4 regions of the Isoptericola sp. NPDC057559 genome follow, and region 4 is predicted to be linked to each of the others. Evidence: riboswitches for the same ligand, from Rfam matches in the RefSeq annotation. Region 4 holds a riboswitch; each other region holds the start of a gene.

Region 1 (4,187 bases), on a different contig from region 4:
CTGCTCCCAGACGGCGCCGAGCCGCTCGAACCGCTGGAGCGCGGCAGCCACGCCGACCACGAACCGCGCGGGCAGCCGCAGGCGCTGGCCCAGCTGGTCGGCCAGCCCGCTCGGGTCGACCAGGGGCGCGAGCGCGACCCCGGGCAGGGCGAGCACCGCGATCCGCATCCCCGCGACGGCCGCGACCTCGAGGTCGCGCCCGCCCAGCAGCCACGTGGACCACGTGACCGACGCGACGGCCACGACCACGGCCAGATAGCGGGCCGGCGCGCCGGACCTCCGCGGCAGGCCCGCCACCCCGCAGACGAGGCAGGCGCCCAGCGCGACGGCCGCCGACGCCAGGTCGCGCACCCCGAACGAGGCGACCAACCCCAGCAGCCCGAGCGCCACGAGCACGAGCGGGTTCACCCGCCCGAGCACCCCGGTCACGCCGCCACCACCCGCCCCGGGCCGGACGCGCCCCGGTCCTGCCCGTCCCGCCTGCACGGCGGCAGGGCGACGCGGTGGTCGGCGAGGCCGACGAGGTGCCGGTCGTGGGTGCTCGCCGCGACGGTGGCGCCGTGCCCCGCCGCGGCGACGGCCCACCCGGCCACCGCCGCCCACGTGTGCCGGTCCTGGCCCACGGTCGGCTCGTCGAGCAGCGCCAGGGGAGGCCGGTGCGCGAGCGCCGCCGCCAGGGCCAGGCGCCGCTGCTCGCCGCCGGAGAGGCGGAACGGGTGCGCGTCGGCGAGGTGGTCGAGACGCAGCAGCCCGAGCACCGCCTCCAGGTCCACCGGCACGCCCAGCCGCCGACCGGTGAGCACCACCTCGTCGCGCACGCGCAGGGCGAGCAGCCCGTGCTCGGGGTGCTGCGGCACCCAGCCGCAGCGGCGGGCGAGCTCGCGGGACCGGGTGCCGCGTCCGGGCGCCCCGGCGAGGCGGCCCCGCGCGGGCCGCAGGTGCCCGGCCAGGGCCGCGACGAGCGTGGACTTCCCGGCCCCCGAGGGGCCGGTGATCGTGGTGAGACGGCCGGCAGGGAGGCGGGCGTCGACGCCGTCGAGCGCGCGGGTGGTGGTGCGGCCGTGCAGGCCGCGCGTCGTGAGGTCGACGCCGAGCGCGTCGACGGTCACGTCGGGCCCGGCGTCCTCCGGCGCGACCAGCGCCGCGGGCACCGACAGCGGGGTGGGCGCCGGCACCCCCGGGAGCCAGACGCCGGCGTCCGTGAGCGCTGCCCGGAGCGCGGGCTCCGTCCCCGGCCCCGGCGGGCGCAGCGCGCCCGGCGCGACGTCGTGCGTGACGACGCCGCCCGGGCCGAGCACGACCACCCGGTCCAGGTGCTCCAGCCACGGCCCGACCTGGTGGTCGACGACCACCAGCGAGGTGTCGGTGCCGGCGATCGCGTCGAGCACCGCGGACCGCACCTCGGCCGCGGCGTCCGGGTCGAGCATGGCGGTCGGCTCGTCGAGGAGCAGCAGGTCCGGGTCGCGGGCCAGCGCGCCGGCGAGCGCGAGCCTCTGGAGCTCGCCGCCCGACAGCGCCGACGTGGGCCGGTCGAGCGGGTACCGCAGGCCCACGCGGTCGAGCGCCCCGCGGGTGCGGCGCCAGATCTCGTCGCGCGGCAGGCCCGCGTTCTCGGGCCCGAACGCGACGTCCCTGCCGATCCGCTCGGCGACGACGGCGGCGCCCGGGTCCTGCAGCACGAGGCCGACGACGCCGTCCACGTGCGCGGTGCCGGACAGGTCGCCCGGCAGCGGGTCGCCGAGCACGCCCGCCAGGGCGTGCAGCACGGTCGACTTGCCGGCCCCGCTGGGCCCGACGAGCCCGACGCGCTCCCCGGCGCCGACCGTGAGGTCGAGCCCGTCGAGCACGGGTGCCGCCCGACCGGTGGGGCGCCACGTGAGGCCCTGCAGCCGTGCGCGCGCCACCCCTCAGCCCCGGGCGGCGCGGTCGGCCAGGTCCCTGCCGGGCCCGAACGCGTCGAGCACGCCGGCGCGGGCGAGGGCGCGCACGAGCGCCGCGCCGCCGAGCCCGGCGAGGAGCGCGCCGGACAGCGCGAAGAGGCCGAGGTAGGCGAGGCGGAAGCCCCACTGCCAGTCGGGGTAGTAGGCGAACCACTCGTAGACGGCGCCGCAGGCGCCCGCCGCGGCGCCCGACAGCGCCGCGACGGCGCTGCCGAACCGCCGGTACAGGAACAGCGCCAGCACGAGCTCGACGCCGAACCCCTGCACGACGCCCGAGACGATGGCGGAGAAGCCCCAGCCTGCGCCGAGCAGGGCCTCGACGCTCGCGGCCACGACCTCGGTGAGCAGCGCGGCGCCGGGCTTGCGGACGATGAGTCCGCCGAGCACGCCACCGAGCAGCCATCCGCCGCCGAGCAGGCCGGTGGCCGGCGGGAACACGACGACCAGACCGGCCGAGAGCAGGTGGTAGAGCTGCGTCCAGCCCCAGAAGACGACGCCGACGGCGACGCCGAGCATCGCCATCGTGACCAGGTCGACGGTGCGGTACCGCAGGTTCGCGCGAACCGTCCCGAGGACGGTCGGACGTGCGATGGGCGCGGACATTCCAGGTAACTCCCTTCGCCGGTGCTAACCGGAGCAGGTTCCAAGGGTCTGCGGCTCGTGCCCGCACTCTCAGCGCCCCTTCGACGGCGCTCCCCTGTCATGGGTGTCTTCAGATGTGGCGGCCGACGACGCGGCCGCAGCCCACCCTAGGCGACCGGTCGCCGGGCGCAAGGTCGTCCCGCAGCGTGGGCCGGCGCGAGACCCCGCACATGCGAGAAGGCCCGGAACCTGAGGGTTCCGGGCCTTCTCGTCGGGGTGGAGCTGAGGGGACTCGAACCCCTGACCCCCTGCATGCCATGCAGGTGCGCTACCAGCTGCGCCACAGCCCCGAGAACCGACTCTCGTGGCCGCGAGCGACCGACGATTCGTCTGATTCGGTGTGTTCCTCCGGTCTTGCGCCCCTCGGAACGTCGATATCTTAGGCAGACTTCGGGTCAGGTTCCAAATTCCAGTCCGGACCGGCCTGCCAGTGGTCCAGCGGGTATCCGGCGCCCACGTTGTGCGCGACGAGCCGCCAGGCCGGGACGGCGCCCTCCCCCGACCGGTGCAGGTGCGACCAGTGCACGTTGTGCATGCCGGCCAGCCCGCGCCACGAGGTCGGGTCGAGACCGAGCAGGGCCGTGACCCCCAGGGAGATCGCGGCGCCGTGGGAGACCAGCACCAGGGTCGCGTCGTCGTCCAGCTGCTCGGCGTGCTCGGCGACCGCCTCGGTCATCCGCGCGGCGACGGCCGCCTTGGACTCGGCCCCCGCGCCCGCCGGCTCGGCACCCCGCCGCCAGGCGGCGTACTCCTCGGGCCAGCGCGCGGAGATCTCCGCGCCCGTCATGCCCTCCCAGTCGCCGAAGCCGCGCTCGCGGAGCCGCACGTCGGTCTGCACGGGGGCGCCGCCGAGCGCCTCCGCGTACGCGGTCGCCGTCTCGAGGGCGCGGCCCAGGTCGGAGGACACGATGCGCGTCGCCCGGTGCGACGACGCGAGGGCGGAGCCGCCCTCCCCCGCCTGCCACCGGCCGACGTCGTCGAGGGGGATGTCGATCTGCCCCTGCAGCCGCAGGGACGCGTTGTACGCCGTACGGGCGTGGCGGAGCAGGACGACCGTGCCGGCCGTCACCGCTCGTCGCCCGCGAGGCGGATCGCTCCGTCGCCCGCGGCGTCGCCGTACTCCGCCGCCGCGGCCGCGCCGTCGCCGCCCCGCGCGTCCTCGGGCAGGTCGATGGCGGGGCAGTCCTTCCAGAGGCGCTCCAGCGCGTAGTACACGCGGTCCTCGGCGTGCTGCACGTGCACGACGACGTCGCCGAAGTCGAGCAGCACCCAGCGCGCCTGCGCCTTGCCCTCGCGACGGATCGGCTTGGCGCCGGCCTTGATCATCGCCTCCTCGACGGCGTCCACGATCGCCGAGACCTGGCGCTCGTTGGTGCCGGACGCGATGAGGAACACGTCCGTGAGGACGAGCTGCTCGCTCACGTCGAGCGCGATGATCTCCTGCGCCTTGCGGTCCGAGGCGGCCCGGGCGGCGGCGATCGCCAGCTCGACGGCGCGGGGGGTGGCGGTCATGCTGCGGCTCCAGGCTGGGGTGTCGTGAGGGAGTGGGTCACCGCGGGTGCGGCGGAGTCGGTGCTGAAGCTCTTGTCGTCCGAGCCGGCGAGC
Region 2 (4,187 bases), on a different contig from region 4:
CCGCGCGCCCAGCGGCCCGTCGACGGACCGCAGCACCCGCCCGGGCGCCGCGCCCAGGGTGGCGGCCGCCTCGCGCAGGCGCGGGTCGATGGCCCGCAGCACGGGCAGCATCGTCCGCACGACCAGCGGGATCGCCACGACGGCCTGCGCGATCGGCACCAGGGCGCCGGAGGTGCGCAGGTCGACGTCGAGCCCGAGCGGCCGGTCCAGGGTGATGAGGAAGCCGAACCCGACGGTCACCGCGGACACGCCGAGCGGCAGCATGAACGCGGCGTCGAGCACCCCGACCGCCCGCCGCAGGCCGGCCCGGCGCGGGCGCCGGGACACGACGAGGGCCACGAGCCCGCCGACGACGACGGCGATGGCCGCGGCCCAGGCGGCGGTGCGCAGCGAGTTCGCGAGCGCCTCCCACACCGTGACCGTGAGCGCGTTGCGCCCGCCGGTGGTGCCGAGCGCCGCGTAGTTGGCGAGGCTCCACGACCCGTCGGGGCCGTGCAGGGACCGGGTGACGAGGCCGGCCATCGGGAGCACGAGCAGGCCCGCCACGACGACGAGCGTGACGAGGGCGGGCACGATGTCCGCGCCGTCGGCGCCCCCGCGCAGCCGCAGCCGGTGCGCGGCGACCCGGTCGCTGGTGAGGTGCAGCGCGCGCTCCCGGCGGGACCGGGCCCGGGAGCTGACCGCCAGGGCGGCCCCCACCACGACGAGCTGCAGCACCGAGAGCACCGCCGCGGAGCGCAGGTCGAGGAACTGGGTGGTGCGGATCCAGATCTCCGTCTCGATGGTGCCGTAGCGCAGCCCGCCGAGGACGAGCACGACGCCGAACGCCGTCGCGCAGAACAGGAACACCACCGCGGCGGCCGAGGCGATCGCCGGCCCGAGGGCGGGCAGCGTCACCGTGCGGAAGGCGCGCCAGGGCGTGGCGCCGAGGGCTCGCGCCGCCTGCTCGGCGCGCGGGTCCAGGCGCTCCCACATGCCGCCCACGGTGCGCACCACGACGGCGTAGTTGAAGAAGACGAGCGCCAGCACGATGCCGGCGAAGCTCTCCTCCAGGTGCGCCCAGCCGAGCGGGCCACCGGGGGCGAACAAGGCGCGGAACGCGACGCCGACGACCACGCTGGGCAGCACGAACGGCACGGTGACCAGGCCGCGCACGAGCGTGCGGCCCGGGAAGCGGCACCGGTACAGCACGTACGCGCCCGGCAGGCCCAGCAGCACGGACAGCACCGTGCCCGTGACGGCCTGCGCCAGCGTCTGGCCGACGATCCGCCACGTGCGCGGCTGCGACAGCACCTCGGCGAAGCCGGACAGGTCGAGCGCGCGCCCCGCCGCGGTCTCGGTGAAGAACCCCTGCAGGACGAGCGACACCACGGGCCACGCGAAGAAGACCGCGAGGAACCCCAGCGGGAGCACGACGGCGGCGCCCCAGCCGAGCCATGCGCCCCAGCGGTCCGCGCGCCACCGCGCCGACCGGGTGACCCGCGCGGCCGGGACGCCGGTGCGGCGCATCAGTCGACGACCGTCGCCGTCCACTGCTCGATCCACTCGTCACGGTGCGCGGCCACGTCGGCGGGCGCCACCTCGAACGGCTTGTCGGCCAGGGGTGCGAACTGCTGCCAGTCGGCGGGCAGCTCGACACCCGGGTCGGCCGGGTACATGTACATCTGCCCGGGCACGTCCGCCTGGAACGCCTCGGAGGTGAGGAAGTCGACGAGCTTCTCGGCGCCCTCGGGGTTCGCGGCGCCCGTGAGCACCCCCGCGTACTCGACCTGCCGGAAGCACGTGTCGAGCATCGCGCTCGTGGTCGACGACTTCCCGTCGTCGGTCACCGTGAACGCGGGGGACGTCGCGTACGACAGCGCGATCGGCCGCTTGCCGCCCTCGCCCGCGCCGGAGAAGTCCACGTAGTAAGCGTCCTCCCACGACTCGGCCACCTTGACGCCGTTGGCGCGCAGGTCGGACCAGTAGCCCTGCCAGCCGTCGGCGCCGAACGCGCCGATCGTGGCGAGCAGGAACGCGAGGCCCGGCGACGACGTCGCGGGGTTCGTGACGACGGTCAGGTCCTGGTACGCCGGCTTCGCGAGGTCCTCCAGCGTGGCCGGCGGCGTGACGTCGTTCTTCTCGAACCAGCCGTCGTCGAGGTTCATGCAGACGTCGCCCACGTCGACGGGCGTCAGCGTGCCCGCGAGGTCGTCCGGCGCGTACGCCGCGACCCGCGGGTCCAGGTCGGCCGGCTGGTACTTCTGGAAGACACCCGCGTCGACGACCCGCGACGCGTAGGTGTTGTCCACGCCGAAGACGACGTCGCCCAGCGGCGCGTCCTTGGTGAGCACGAGCTGGTTCACCAGCGTGCCGGCGTCGCCCGGGGCCACCTGCTTCACGGTGAGGCCGGACTCCTTCTCGAACGCGGCCAGCACGTCGTCGGAGACGGCGAACGAGTCGTGCGTGACGAGCGTGAGGGTGTCCGACGCGCTCGCCGCGTCGTCCGGCCCGCTCCCGCCGCCGCACGCCGCCAGCAGCGGCAGCAGGGCGACGACGGCGACGCCCGCCGCGGCCGTCGTGGTCCGGGGCCGCGAGGTCCTGTGGGTCATGCTGTCCTCCTCAGAGTGCGAGAAGGGGGTCCTGCGGGCACCCGGCACCGTCGTGGTGCGGCCGTCCCGCAGGGAACGAGATTCCCGACTTCCTCCACCGGTCCTAACCGGGTCAGGTTCGAGGGTCTGCGGCGTTCCGCACTCTCAGCGCCGGTGGGCGCTCCCCTGTCGTATCACCACGAGCCTACACACCGGCGCCGCGCTACCGTGGTCCCGTCCGCGGGGCCCTGGTGTGACATGCCTGACGTGCCACGACGCCCGCGGGCACCGTACGACGACGCACCGGCCACGCCGGGGACCGACCGAGGGAGAGCACGTGACGGACACCGAGCAGCCGCTGGGCGTGAAGGTCGGCACGGTGGTGCTGACGATCGCCGCCGGATGGGTCGCGCAGAAGCTGATCGGGGTGGTGTGGGAGAAGGCGACGGGCAACGTCGCCCCCACCAACGTGGACGACGACGAGATCTCCATCATCCAGGCCGTGACCTTCGCGGCCGTCTCCGGGGGCGTCGCCGTCCTCGCGAAGCGGCTCGCGCGCCGGGGGGCCGTGCGCGCGGCCGCCCGCTTCATCCCCAGCCACTGAGCGCCGACGGCCCGGGCCCGCACCGCGCGAGCCCGGGCCGTCGCCCGTCCGGAGCCGCGCGTGCCGAGCGTGAGGGTCAGCGGCTCGCGCGGGGCCGACGGCGCGCGAGCTGCGCGTCGTGGCCGTGGGGCCGGTCCACCGGCCGCACGGCGGCGAGCGCGTGGCTCAGCCGGTCGGCCGCGTCCTTCGCGGGCGGCGCCCCCCGGACGACCTCCGCGGCGGTGAGCGCCGTGTCGCGGTCGCCGACGGGCCGCGAGAGCTCCTTCATCACCTGCTCGCCCGCGGACTGGGCGGAGACGCCCACCTGGGCGCCGACGTCGGTGAGCACCTCCGTGGCCACCGACTCGTCCACGCCGCAGACCGCCATGATCGCGCCCTTCGCCTGCTCCGACGCGGCGGCGGCGACGAACGCCCGCGAGACGGCGCGGTGGGCCTCGCGCTCCAGCGCGTCGCGCACCACGGGGCTGGTGTCGATGACGTAGCCGACGAGCTGCGACGACGCGCCGTCGGCGCCGTGCCGGGCCTGCCCGGTCACCACCACCGAGTGCGTGCGCCCGTGGTCGTCCACCACGCGGTGCCCGCCCGCGAACGGGCGCCCGGTCCCGAGCGCCACCGTCGCGGTGCGGGAGAGCCGCTCGCGGTCGTCGGGGTGCAGGTGGGCGCGGAGCACCTCCGGACCGGGCTCGATGGCCCCGGGCTCCCGCCCGAAGATCCGATAGACCTCGTCCGACCACCACCACGAGCCCGTGGCGACCTCGACGCGGTACTGGCCCACGAGCAGCTGGCTACCGGCGCCGAGCAGCTCCGCGAGAGCGACGAGCTCGCGGCGCTGGTGGTCGTTCGGAGTGCCGGGTATCGACATGGCTCACCTCCCAGTGCGGTGCAGCTGGGTCTGCCAGGCAGATCTCTTGGCTTCACACGGTACCGGGACGAGGCGTCGGCGCCACCCCGTGGAGGGGCTCGCGCGGGGGAAAATGCGGACCCGTGGCAACGGTGTGCGCCGGCGCCCGTCG
Region 3 (4,187 bases), on a different contig from region 4:
TGGCGGCGGCGTCCGGGGTGGCCGCGGTGGTCCCGGCGGGCGGGTCGTAGGTGAACGAGAACTGCCCGCTGGTCGGGTGCCCGTCGGCGGACACGATGCGCCAGTCCACGGTGTACTCGCCCGCCGGGCCGAGCGTCACCGGCACGGACGCCGTGCGGTCCTGGGTGGTGGGGCACCCGGTCGCGTGCTCGGCGCCGTCCGCGTCGGTCACGGAGATCACGGTGCTCGACCCGTCCGCGGCGAGGTTGAGGACCGCCTCGTCGAAGGTCACCTCGACGGACTCGGGCGCCTCGGTCACGGTCGAGCCCGTGGCCGGCGTCGTCCCGACGACGACGTTGTGCGCGCTCGCCGGCCCGGCCAGCCCGACCGCGCCCGCGAGGGCGAGCCCGACGGCGCCCGCGCCGGCCAGGAGCGCGCGGCGGGCCGTGCCGCGCCGGCGGCGGGTCACTGCTGCCCCGTCCGGGCGCGCGTGCGGGCGAGGGCGGCGACGCCCGTCACCGCGCCCACGAGGCCCAGCCCGAGGCCGGCCGCGCCGAGCGCGAGGGGCAGGGTGTCGTCGGAGCCGCCGTCGGCGCCCGCCCCGTCCGACGCCTGCGCCGCCGTGTCGGACGCGGCGCCGTGCGCGTCGCCCCCGGTCGCGGGGACGACCTGCAGCACGGGGGCGGGGTGCTCGGGCTCGTCGTCGCCCGTCGCGGGCTGGTCCCACTCGACGACCTCGCCGTCGGAGTACGTCTGCGTGGTCGGAAGCGTGATCGTGTCGACGCCGTCGGGCACGGCGCCGGCCGAGACCGAGAAGCGGAGGAACTCTCCGGGCGCGATGCCGGCGTCCGGGTCGTCGGCGGTCCACTCGACGCTCGCGGGCGCCTCGGTGAGGGTGGTGCCCTGGACGTCGACGGGCTCGGGCAGCGCGGCCCGGGTCACCTTCGCGCTCCACCCGGGGACGGGCTCGACGGACACGCTGGTGAACGGCGTGTCGGTCGGCAGGGCGACCTTCACGGCGGTCGTCGAGGCCTCGGGGGACTCGTTGGGGACCTTGAAGGTCAGGGTGGCGTAGGCGCCGGACTCGGCCGAGTCCGGCGTCACCGTCACGTGCGCGGACGCGGCGGCGGCGCCGAGCACGAGGGCCGGGACGGCGAGGGCGGCCGCGCCGGCGAGCCGGCGGGTGCGCACGGCGACGGCGGCGCGGCGGGGGCTGGTGCGGGCAAGGGTGGTCGAGGACATGGCTGTCTGCTCCGGTGGTTCGAGGGGGTCGTGGGACGGCGGGGCCCGCCCCGTCCGACCTCGGACCGGGGCAGGCTCAGGCGGCGCGCACGAGGGCGCCGCGCCACGACGGCGGTCCGCGCGGCGCGGGGCGGCGGCGGGCGTCCCAGGGCAGCGGGCGCCAGGCGGGCCCGGCGACGACCGGGCCGCGCCGCACCACGGGCAGCGCCGGGGGGCCCTGCACCAGCAGGGCGACGTGCGCCAGGTGCGAGGCGACGTTCGCCGCGGCCCGGTCGCCGGCGGCCAGCAGCAGCGCCGTCAGGACGACCGCGACGGCGTGCGCGGCGAGCATCCACGTGGTGGTGCCGCCGTCCGCGGCGTGCTCCAGGTGCGTGGCGACGCCGGCCGCGGGAGGCAGGGAGCCGGGCCCGAGGTCGTGGCCGGCGTGCCCGGCGAGGGCGGTGGCCGTCGTCCCGGCGTCACCGGCGGGGGCGGCGCCGAGCACCGACAGGGCGGAGTGCTGCACGAGCTGCAGCGCGACCATGGCGGGCAGCAGGCGACGGAGCGTCAGCCGGCGTCGCGCCGTCCAGACGGCGACGGGCGCCGAGAGCGCCAGCACGACCAGCCACGCGAGGGGTGCACCGGGCAGCGAGCCGCCGGCCAGGAGGTGGGCGGCGGCCGCGATGCTGAGCGTCGTGCCGGCGACGAGGAGCTCGCGCACACGACGGACGACCACGGACACCCCCGCACCCTATCCCGGCGGGCGACGCGCCTGGTGGGACGCGCGGACGCCCCTCGCGGGCGGTGGGCTACGGTGGCGCCGAACGACACGGGGTGCCTCCCGCCGTCGGCCCCGGCCGGCGCCTGGACGCTGAGATCACACCCGTCGAACCTGATCTAGCTCGTACTAGCGAAGGGATGTCGGCATGAGCGTGCGCGCACGTTACGACAGCTCCGCCCACCAGGGCACCACCGACCGTGGCACCACGGGCCAGGGCACCACCGAGCACGGCACCACCGACCGCGCGGCCCCGCCCAGCCGGCCCCGCGTCCTCGCGATCGCGGGCTCCGACCCCTCGGGCGGCGCCGGGGTCCAGGCGGACCTCAAGGCGGTCGCGGCCGCGGGCGGGTACGGGATGGCGGCGCTGACCGCCCTGACGGCGCAGAACACCCGCGGCGTGCGGGGGGTGCACGTGCCGCCCGCGGAGTTCCTCACGGCCCAGCTCGACGCGCTCGCGGACGACGTCGCGATCGACGCGGTGAAGATCGGGATGCTCGCGGCCGCGCCCGTCGCGCGGGCCGTCGGGGCGTGGCTGGACGGGCTGCCGGGCGGGGCGACGTCGCCCCGCCCGGCCGTCGTGCTCGACCCGGTGATGGTGGCCACCAGCGGCGACCGCCTGCTCGACCCGACGGCCGAGCGCGCCGTGCGGGACCTGCTCGCGAGGGTCGACGTGGTCACGCCCAACCTGCCGGAGCTCGCGGTGCTCGTCGAGGAGCCGCCGGCCGCCTCCTGGGCCGCGGCGCTCGACCAGGCGCGCCGGCTCGCCGCGCGCCACGACGTGCTCGTGGTGGCCAAGGGCGGTCACCTGACCGGCGACGACGGCGCCGGCGCCCCGGACGCCCTCGTCGGTGCCGACGGCGTGCTGCTGGAGCTGGCCGGCGAGCGGGTGCGTACGACGGCGACGCACGGCACCGGCTGCTCCCTGTCGAGCGGGCTGGCGGCCCGGTACGCCCGCACCGGCGACTGGGCCGAGGCGCTGCGCGCCACGAAGGCGTGGCTCGCGGCCGCGATCCGGGCGGGGGAGGCGCTGCGCGTCGGCGGCGGGCACGGGCCCGTCGACCATCTCGCGGAGAGCACCCCGTCGGGCGCGGTGGAGCGGGAGCGGCCGGGTGCGCAGGACGGTGCCGCCGCCGCGGCCGGCCGGGCCGCCGTCGACCGGTGGTGGGACGCCGCCGCCCCGGTGCGCGCCGCGATCGACGGGCTGCCGTTCGTGCGCGCGCTCGGCGACGGGTCGCTCGCCGCCGACCGGTTCCGCACCTACCTCGAGCAGGACGCGATCTACCTGCGCGAGTACTCCCGCTGCCTGGCCCGCGCGAGCCAGCTCGCCCCCACGCGCGCCGAGCAGACCTTCTGGGCCGGCGGGGCGCACGGCGCGCTGGTCACGGAGCTCGACCTGCACACGAGCTGGCTCGGCGGCGAGCCGACCGACGTGCCGGCCAGCCGGACGACGGCGGCGTACCTCGAGCACCTGCGCGGCGCGGGCGACGACTACGCGACGCTCGTCGCCGCCGTCCTGCCCTGCTACTGGATCTACCAGGACGTGGGGGAGCGGCTGGCCGCGCTGAACCGCCCCGGCCACCCGTACTCCGCCTGGCTGGGCACCTACGCCGACGAGGAGTTCGCCGCCTCGACCCGCCGGGCGGTCGCCGTCCTGCGCCGCGCCGCCGGGGACGCCGGGCCCGCCACGCGGGCGCGGATGGCGGCGGCCTTCCAGCGGGCGTGCGAGCACGAGCTCGCGTTCTTCGACCAGGCCGCCGAGCCCCGTGCGGTCGCGCTCGCCGGGGCCGCGGCGGGGTGAGGTCCGCCGCGCCGGGGCGCCTCGGGTCACCCGCCGGGTCAGCCCGGCGCCATGCCTTCGCCGCGCCTTCACCGCGTGCCGGGCAAACGCTTGCCAAGGAGGGGTGACCGGGGCAAGCGTGTCGGTGGCGGGTGTCAGAATGGTGGTGATGCCCGACACAACGCGCGCACCGCGCAGCAGCAGCAGAGGCGCCGCAGGCGCCGATCCCTCCGACAGTCCGAGGAGGAGCTCCGCCTCCTCCGCCGCGCGCCGACCCGCCGCGCCCGGCACCCCGCCCGGCCGGTCGTCGGGGCCGCCCGGTCCCGCCGGCCCGCAGGCCACGGCCGCCCCCGCGGGCTCCGAGCTCTCCACGATCGCGTCGGTGCGGCGGCTGTACCCGTACGTGCGCCCGGCCGTGCCCCGCCTCAT
Region 4 (4,187 bases):
GGCGCAGGCCCTGCCCGTCGCCGGGTCGCGGCTCGTGCCGAGCGGCGTGTTCCTCGGGCCCGACGGCGCCGACGTGGCGCGCGCGGAGCTGCCCGTCGACCGCCCCGTGCTGCTGGTCTGCGCCGCGGGCGCCCGCTCGGCCCGCGTCGCCGACGTCGCCCGCGCCGCGGGCGTCGACGCCCGGTCCGTCGAGGGCGGCGCGCCCGCGCTCCTCCTCGCCGTCTGACGCCGAGGGGGTCCGCACACCTCGCGAGGTGGCTCGAGCACGGGCCCACCTCGGCATGGTGCGGACCCTCGCGCCGGGCGGGCGGGGCGGTCAGAGGGCGAGGTCGAGGCGGCCGTCGGGCGTCGAGCTGGCCAAGGCGCCCTCGCGCCGCGGGATGCGGCCGGCGCCGGCGGCGAGCCGGCCGGCCTGGACGGCCAGGCGCATGGCGTGCGCCATCCGGACGGGGTCCGCGGCCCGCGTGACGGCGGTGGCGAGCAGGACGCCGGCGCAGCCGAGCTCCATCGCGAGGGCCGCGTCGGACGCCGTGCCCACGCCCGCGTCGAGGATGACGGGGACCCGCGCGGCGGCGGCGATCGCCTCGATGTTGCGCGGGTTGAGCACGCCCAGGCCGGTGCCGATCGGAGCGCCCAGCGGCATGACGGCGGCGCAGCCGACGTCCTCCAGGCGGCGGGCCAGGATCGGGTCGTCGTTGGTGTACGGCAGCACGACGAACCCGTCGCGCACGAGCTCCTCGGCGGCCTCGACGAGGCCGAACGGGTCGGGCAGGAGGGTGACGTCGTCGGCGATCACCTCGAGCTTCACCCAGTCGGTGCCGCACGCCTCGCGGGCGAGCCGCGCGGTGAGCACCGCCTCGCGGGCCGAGAAGCAGCCGGCGGTGTTGGGCAGGGCGCGGATCCCGAGGCGCTCGAGCAGGCCCCAGATGCCGCCGTCCTCGGCGCCCGCCCCGCCGGGCCGCACCGCGACGCGCCGCATCGCCACGGTGGTGAGCCCGGTGCCGGACGCGACCAGCGCGTCCTCGAGCGTCATGAGGTTGGCCGCCCCGCCCGTGCCCATGACGAGGCGCGAGCCGATCGTGGTGCCGGCGATCTCGAGCGGGTCGGCGAGGGTCGCGGTGCTGGTCATGGTTCCTCCTCAGCCGCCCTGGACGGCGGTGACGATCTCGACCCGGTCGCCGGGCGCGACGCGGGTGCCGGCCCACAGGCCGCGGGGGACGACGGCGTCGTTGACGGCGACGGCGATGCCCTGCACCGTGCCGTCGGCCACGAACGCGGGGACGAGGGCGGCGACCAGGGCCTCGACGCCGTCGCCGTGCGGCCCGTCGAGCGGGTAGGGCTCGCCGTTCACGGCGGCGGTGGGGGTGGGGGGCGCGGTGGTCATCGGACGGCTCCTTCGGTACGGCGGGCGGGGGAGGGGGCGAAGCGCCGCGGGTCGGCGGCGGCCAGCGCGGGGTCGGGGGCGGGCGCGCCGGTGAGCGCGGCGACGACGGCGTCCGCGGTGAGCGGCGCGAGCAGCACGCCGTTGCGCCCGTGGCCGACGGCGGCCAGCAGCCCGGGGGCCGCGGTGGCGCCGACCAGGGGCAGGTTGTCGGGGGTGGCCGGGCGGGCGCGCGGCGTGACGTCGACGAGCGCGGCCTCGTCGATGCCGGGCACGAGGGCGCGCGCGTCGCGCAGGAGGGCGAAGACGCCGCCGGCCTCGGCCCGGCGGTCGTCGGGTCGCTCCTCGCTGGTGGCGCCGACCACGACCTCGCGGTGCGCGGGCCCGCCGCCGGGGCCGGTCCCGGTGCCCGGCGCGCGCGGCACGAGGTACACCGGCCGACCCTGCACGGTGCCGCGCACCACGTGCTCGAGGGCGAGCCCGGGGCCGGCGTCGAGCCGCAGGGTGATCCCCTTGACGGGCCGGACGGGCACGGGCGCCTCGGGGACGGCGTCGAGCAGCGCGGCCGCGGGGACGGCGCCCGTCGCGAGCACCACGGCGCCCGCGGCGTGGCGCGCGCCGGCGTCGTCCTGCACCGCGACGACCCGGCCCGCGCGGTCGCGCTCCAGCCGCACGGCGGCACGGGGGACCAGGGCGTCGCCGAGCGCGGCGCGCAGCGCGGCGTGGGCCCCGCGCGGGTCGACGGCGAGGTCGCCCTCGACCGCCGCCGCGCCCGCCAGGCGCGGGCCGAGGTACGGCTCGCGGCGGCGGGCGTCGGCCACGGTGAGCTCGGCCGAGCCGAGCCCCCAGCCGCGGTGCAGCGTCAGGACGCGGCGGAGCAGGGCGAGGTCGTCGGCGTCGTACGCGACGGCGAGGGAGCCGGCCCGCTGCAGGGGGACCTCGCGGCCCGACGCGGCGGCGAGGTCGGCGGCGAAGCCCGGCCAGCGCGCGGCGGACGCGAGGTTGAGCCGCGTCAGCTCGTGCTCGCCGAAGTCGGCCTCCGCGACGGCGGCCAGCATGCCCGCGGCCGCGCGGGTCGCGCCGTCGCCGGGGGCGGGGTCGAGCACCGTGACGGACATCCCGGACGCGGCGGCGCGCCACGCGACGGCGAGGCCGACGATGCCGCCGCCCACCACGACGACGTCGCGGGGGGACGGAGGGACGGACGTGGGCATGTGCGCTCCCTTCGCTGGCATGACCCAGATCAGGTTCGACGGTCGGCTCCTGCGCCCTCTCAGCCCCGAGCGGGGCTCCCGTGCGCCGTCACTGTAACCCGGGCCGTGGTTACCCTGACCGGCGTGACCACGACCAGCGCCGCTCCCGGCACGACGCGCGCCCGCCTCGCCGCCGCCCGCCTGTACCTCTGCACCGACGCCCGCGAGGACCGCGGCGACCTCGAGGACTTCCTGCACGCGGCGCTCGCGGGCGGGGTCGACGTCGTGCAGCTGCGCGACAAGTCCCTCGACGTGGCGCGCGAGCTCGAGCTGCAGGAGGTCGTGGCCCGCGTCGCGGCCGAGCACGGCGCGCTGTGGGCGGTGAACGACCGGGCCGACGTGGCGGCGGTGACGGGGGCGCCCGTGGTGCACATGGGGCAGCGGGACCTGCCCGTCCCGGCCGTGCGGGGGCTGCTCGGTGCGGCCCCGGTGCTGGGCCGCTCCACGCACTCGGCGGCGCAGGCGGCGCAGGCCGAGGCGGACCCCGAGGTCGACTACTTCTGCGTGGGCCCGCTGTGGGCCACGCCCACCAAGCCCGGCCGCGCCGCGGTGGGCCTCGACCTGCTGCGGGAGGTCGCCGCGACCCGTCCCGCCACGCCGTGGTTCGCGATCGGAGGCGTCGACGCAACCCGGCTCGGCGAGGTGCTCGACGCGGGCGCGGACCGGGTCGTCGTCGTGCGGGCGATCACGCAGGCGCCGGACCCGGAGCGTGCCGCGCGCGAGCTCCGCGAGCGCCTCGGCTGACGACCCTCTCCCCGTCGGGCGCTCTCCCCGTCGGGCGCGGGTCGCCGATGGGGAGGTCTCCCCGTCGAATCCTCTCGCCCCGGGCGGGCGGCCCGTGCCAGGGTGAGGCCGACCCCCCTCACGGCCGGCGACGGCCGCCCGGAAGACGGAGCACCCATGACCGCACGGCCCTTCGCCCGCGCCCGCACGGCCACCGCGCTCGCCCTCGCCGGCTCCCTCCTGCTCGCCGGGTGCACCGGCGAGGCGGACGACGACGCGACCGCCACGACGGGCGGCCCGGAGCAGGGCGCGGACGCCGAGCAGGCCGCGGCCGACCCCGGCACGGCGACCGTCGCCGACCAGGCGATGGCCGAGCAGAAGCTCGCCACGCCGCACGGCTCGGACGCCGCCCCGGGCGGCGAGGTGACCGTGACGCTGCGCGCGGTCGAGGTGGGCGACGGCGTGATGACGGTCCGCTGGGCGCTGCGCTGGGACGACGACGCGGCACCGGCCGACGCGGGCGTCAGCTGGTACGACATGTCCGTCGAGCCCGCGACGACGGTGACCGACCGCGCGGGGCTCAAGGCCTACCGCCCGTTCTGCACCGAGGGCGCCTGGCAGGAGGACACCGACAGCGCGACGGACGCGGCGCTCGCGCAGATCCGGTGCCGCGAGTCGATGCTCGTGTCCCCGCTCGAGAAGCACTCCTTCGAGTTCCCCAACCACGGCGCGGTCGAGGTGTCCGCGGTGCTGCCCGCGCCGGAGGGCGAGCCCGCGACCGTCGACGTCCTGCCCGCCGAGGGCCTGCCGCTGTTCACGGACGCGACGGT

Evidence for each region. Region 4 has a riboswitch for thiamine pyrophosphate ahead of thiO (glycine oxidase ThiO). Riboswitches for the same ligand answer to the same signal wherever they lie in the genome.
Region 1: it holds a riboswitch for thiamine pyrophosphate, as region 4 does, so the genes downstream of both, ACFU5J_RS21800 (ECF transporter S component) here and thiO (glycine oxidase ThiO) in region 4, are expected to answer to the same signal.
Region 2: it holds a riboswitch for thiamine pyrophosphate, as region 4 does, so the genes downstream of both, ACFU5J_RS10645 (thiamine ABC transporter substrate binding subunit) here and thiO (glycine oxidase ThiO) in region 4, are expected to answer to the same signal.
Region 3: it holds a riboswitch for thiamine pyrophosphate, as region 4 does, so the genes downstream of both, ACFU5J_RS19530 (bifunctional hydroxymethylpyrimidine kinase/phosphomethylpyrimidine kinase) here and thiO (glycine oxidase ThiO) in region 4, are expected to answer to the same signal.

What each region holds. Positions count from the first base shown of each region.
Region 1 is NZ_JBHVFQ010000052.1:282-4,468, reverse strand. It holds gene ACFU5J_RS21810 (energy-coupling factor transporter transmembrane component T) at 1-429, opposite strand, end outside; gene ACFU5J_RS21805 (ATP-binding cassette domain-containing protein) at 426-1,904, opposite strand; gene ACFU5J_RS21800 (ECF transporter S component) at 1,908-2,543, opposite strand; TPP riboswitch at 2,537-2,649, opposite strand; tRNA gene ACFU5J_RS21795 (tRNA-Ala) at 2,800-2,872, opposite strand; gene ACFU5J_RS21790 (histidine phosphatase family protein) at 2,962-3,651, opposite strand; gene rsfS (ribosome silencing factor) at 3,648-4,094, opposite strand; partial or broken gene ACFU5J_RS21780 (hypothetical protein) at 4,091-4,187, opposite strand, start outside.
Region 2 is NZ_JBHVFQ010000008.1:167,223-171,409, forward strand. It holds gene ACFU5J_RS10640 (ABC transporter permease) at 1-1,509, opposite strand, end outside; gene ACFU5J_RS10645 (thiamine ABC transporter substrate binding subunit) at 1,509-2,591, opposite strand; TPP riboswitch at 2,664-2,768, opposite strand; gene ACFU5J_RS10650 (DUF4235 domain-containing protein) at 2,908-3,174, shown strand; gene ACFU5J_RS10655 (PAS domain-containing protein) at 3,251-4,036, opposite strand.
Region 3 is NZ_JBHVFQ010000031.1:17,862-22,048, forward strand. It holds gene ACFU5J_RS19515 (copper resistance protein CopC) at 1-448, opposite strand, end outside; gene ACFU5J_RS19520 (YcnI family protein) at 445-1,221, opposite strand; gene ACFU5J_RS19525 (hypothetical protein) at 1,298-1,942, opposite strand; TPP riboswitch at 2,021-2,136, shown strand; gene ACFU5J_RS19530 (bifunctional hydroxymethylpyrimidine kinase/phosphomethylpyrimidine kinase) at 2,127-3,779, shown strand; gene ACFU5J_RS19535 (ABC transporter ATP-binding protein) at 4,141-4,187, shown strand, end outside.
Region 4 is NZ_JBHVFQ010000003.1:197,202-201,388, forward strand. It holds gene ACFU5J_RS05945 (ThiF family adenylyltransferase) at 1-226, shown strand, start outside; gene ACFU5J_RS05950 (thiazole synthase) at 317-1,129, opposite strand; gene thiS (sulfur carrier protein ThiS) at 1,139-1,384, opposite strand; gene thiO (glycine oxidase ThiO) at 1,381-2,595, opposite strand; TPP riboswitch at 2,585-2,687, opposite strand; gene thiE (thiamine phosphate synthase) at 2,719-3,378, shown strand; gene ACFU5J_RS05970 (hypothetical protein) at 3,535-4,187, shown strand, end outside.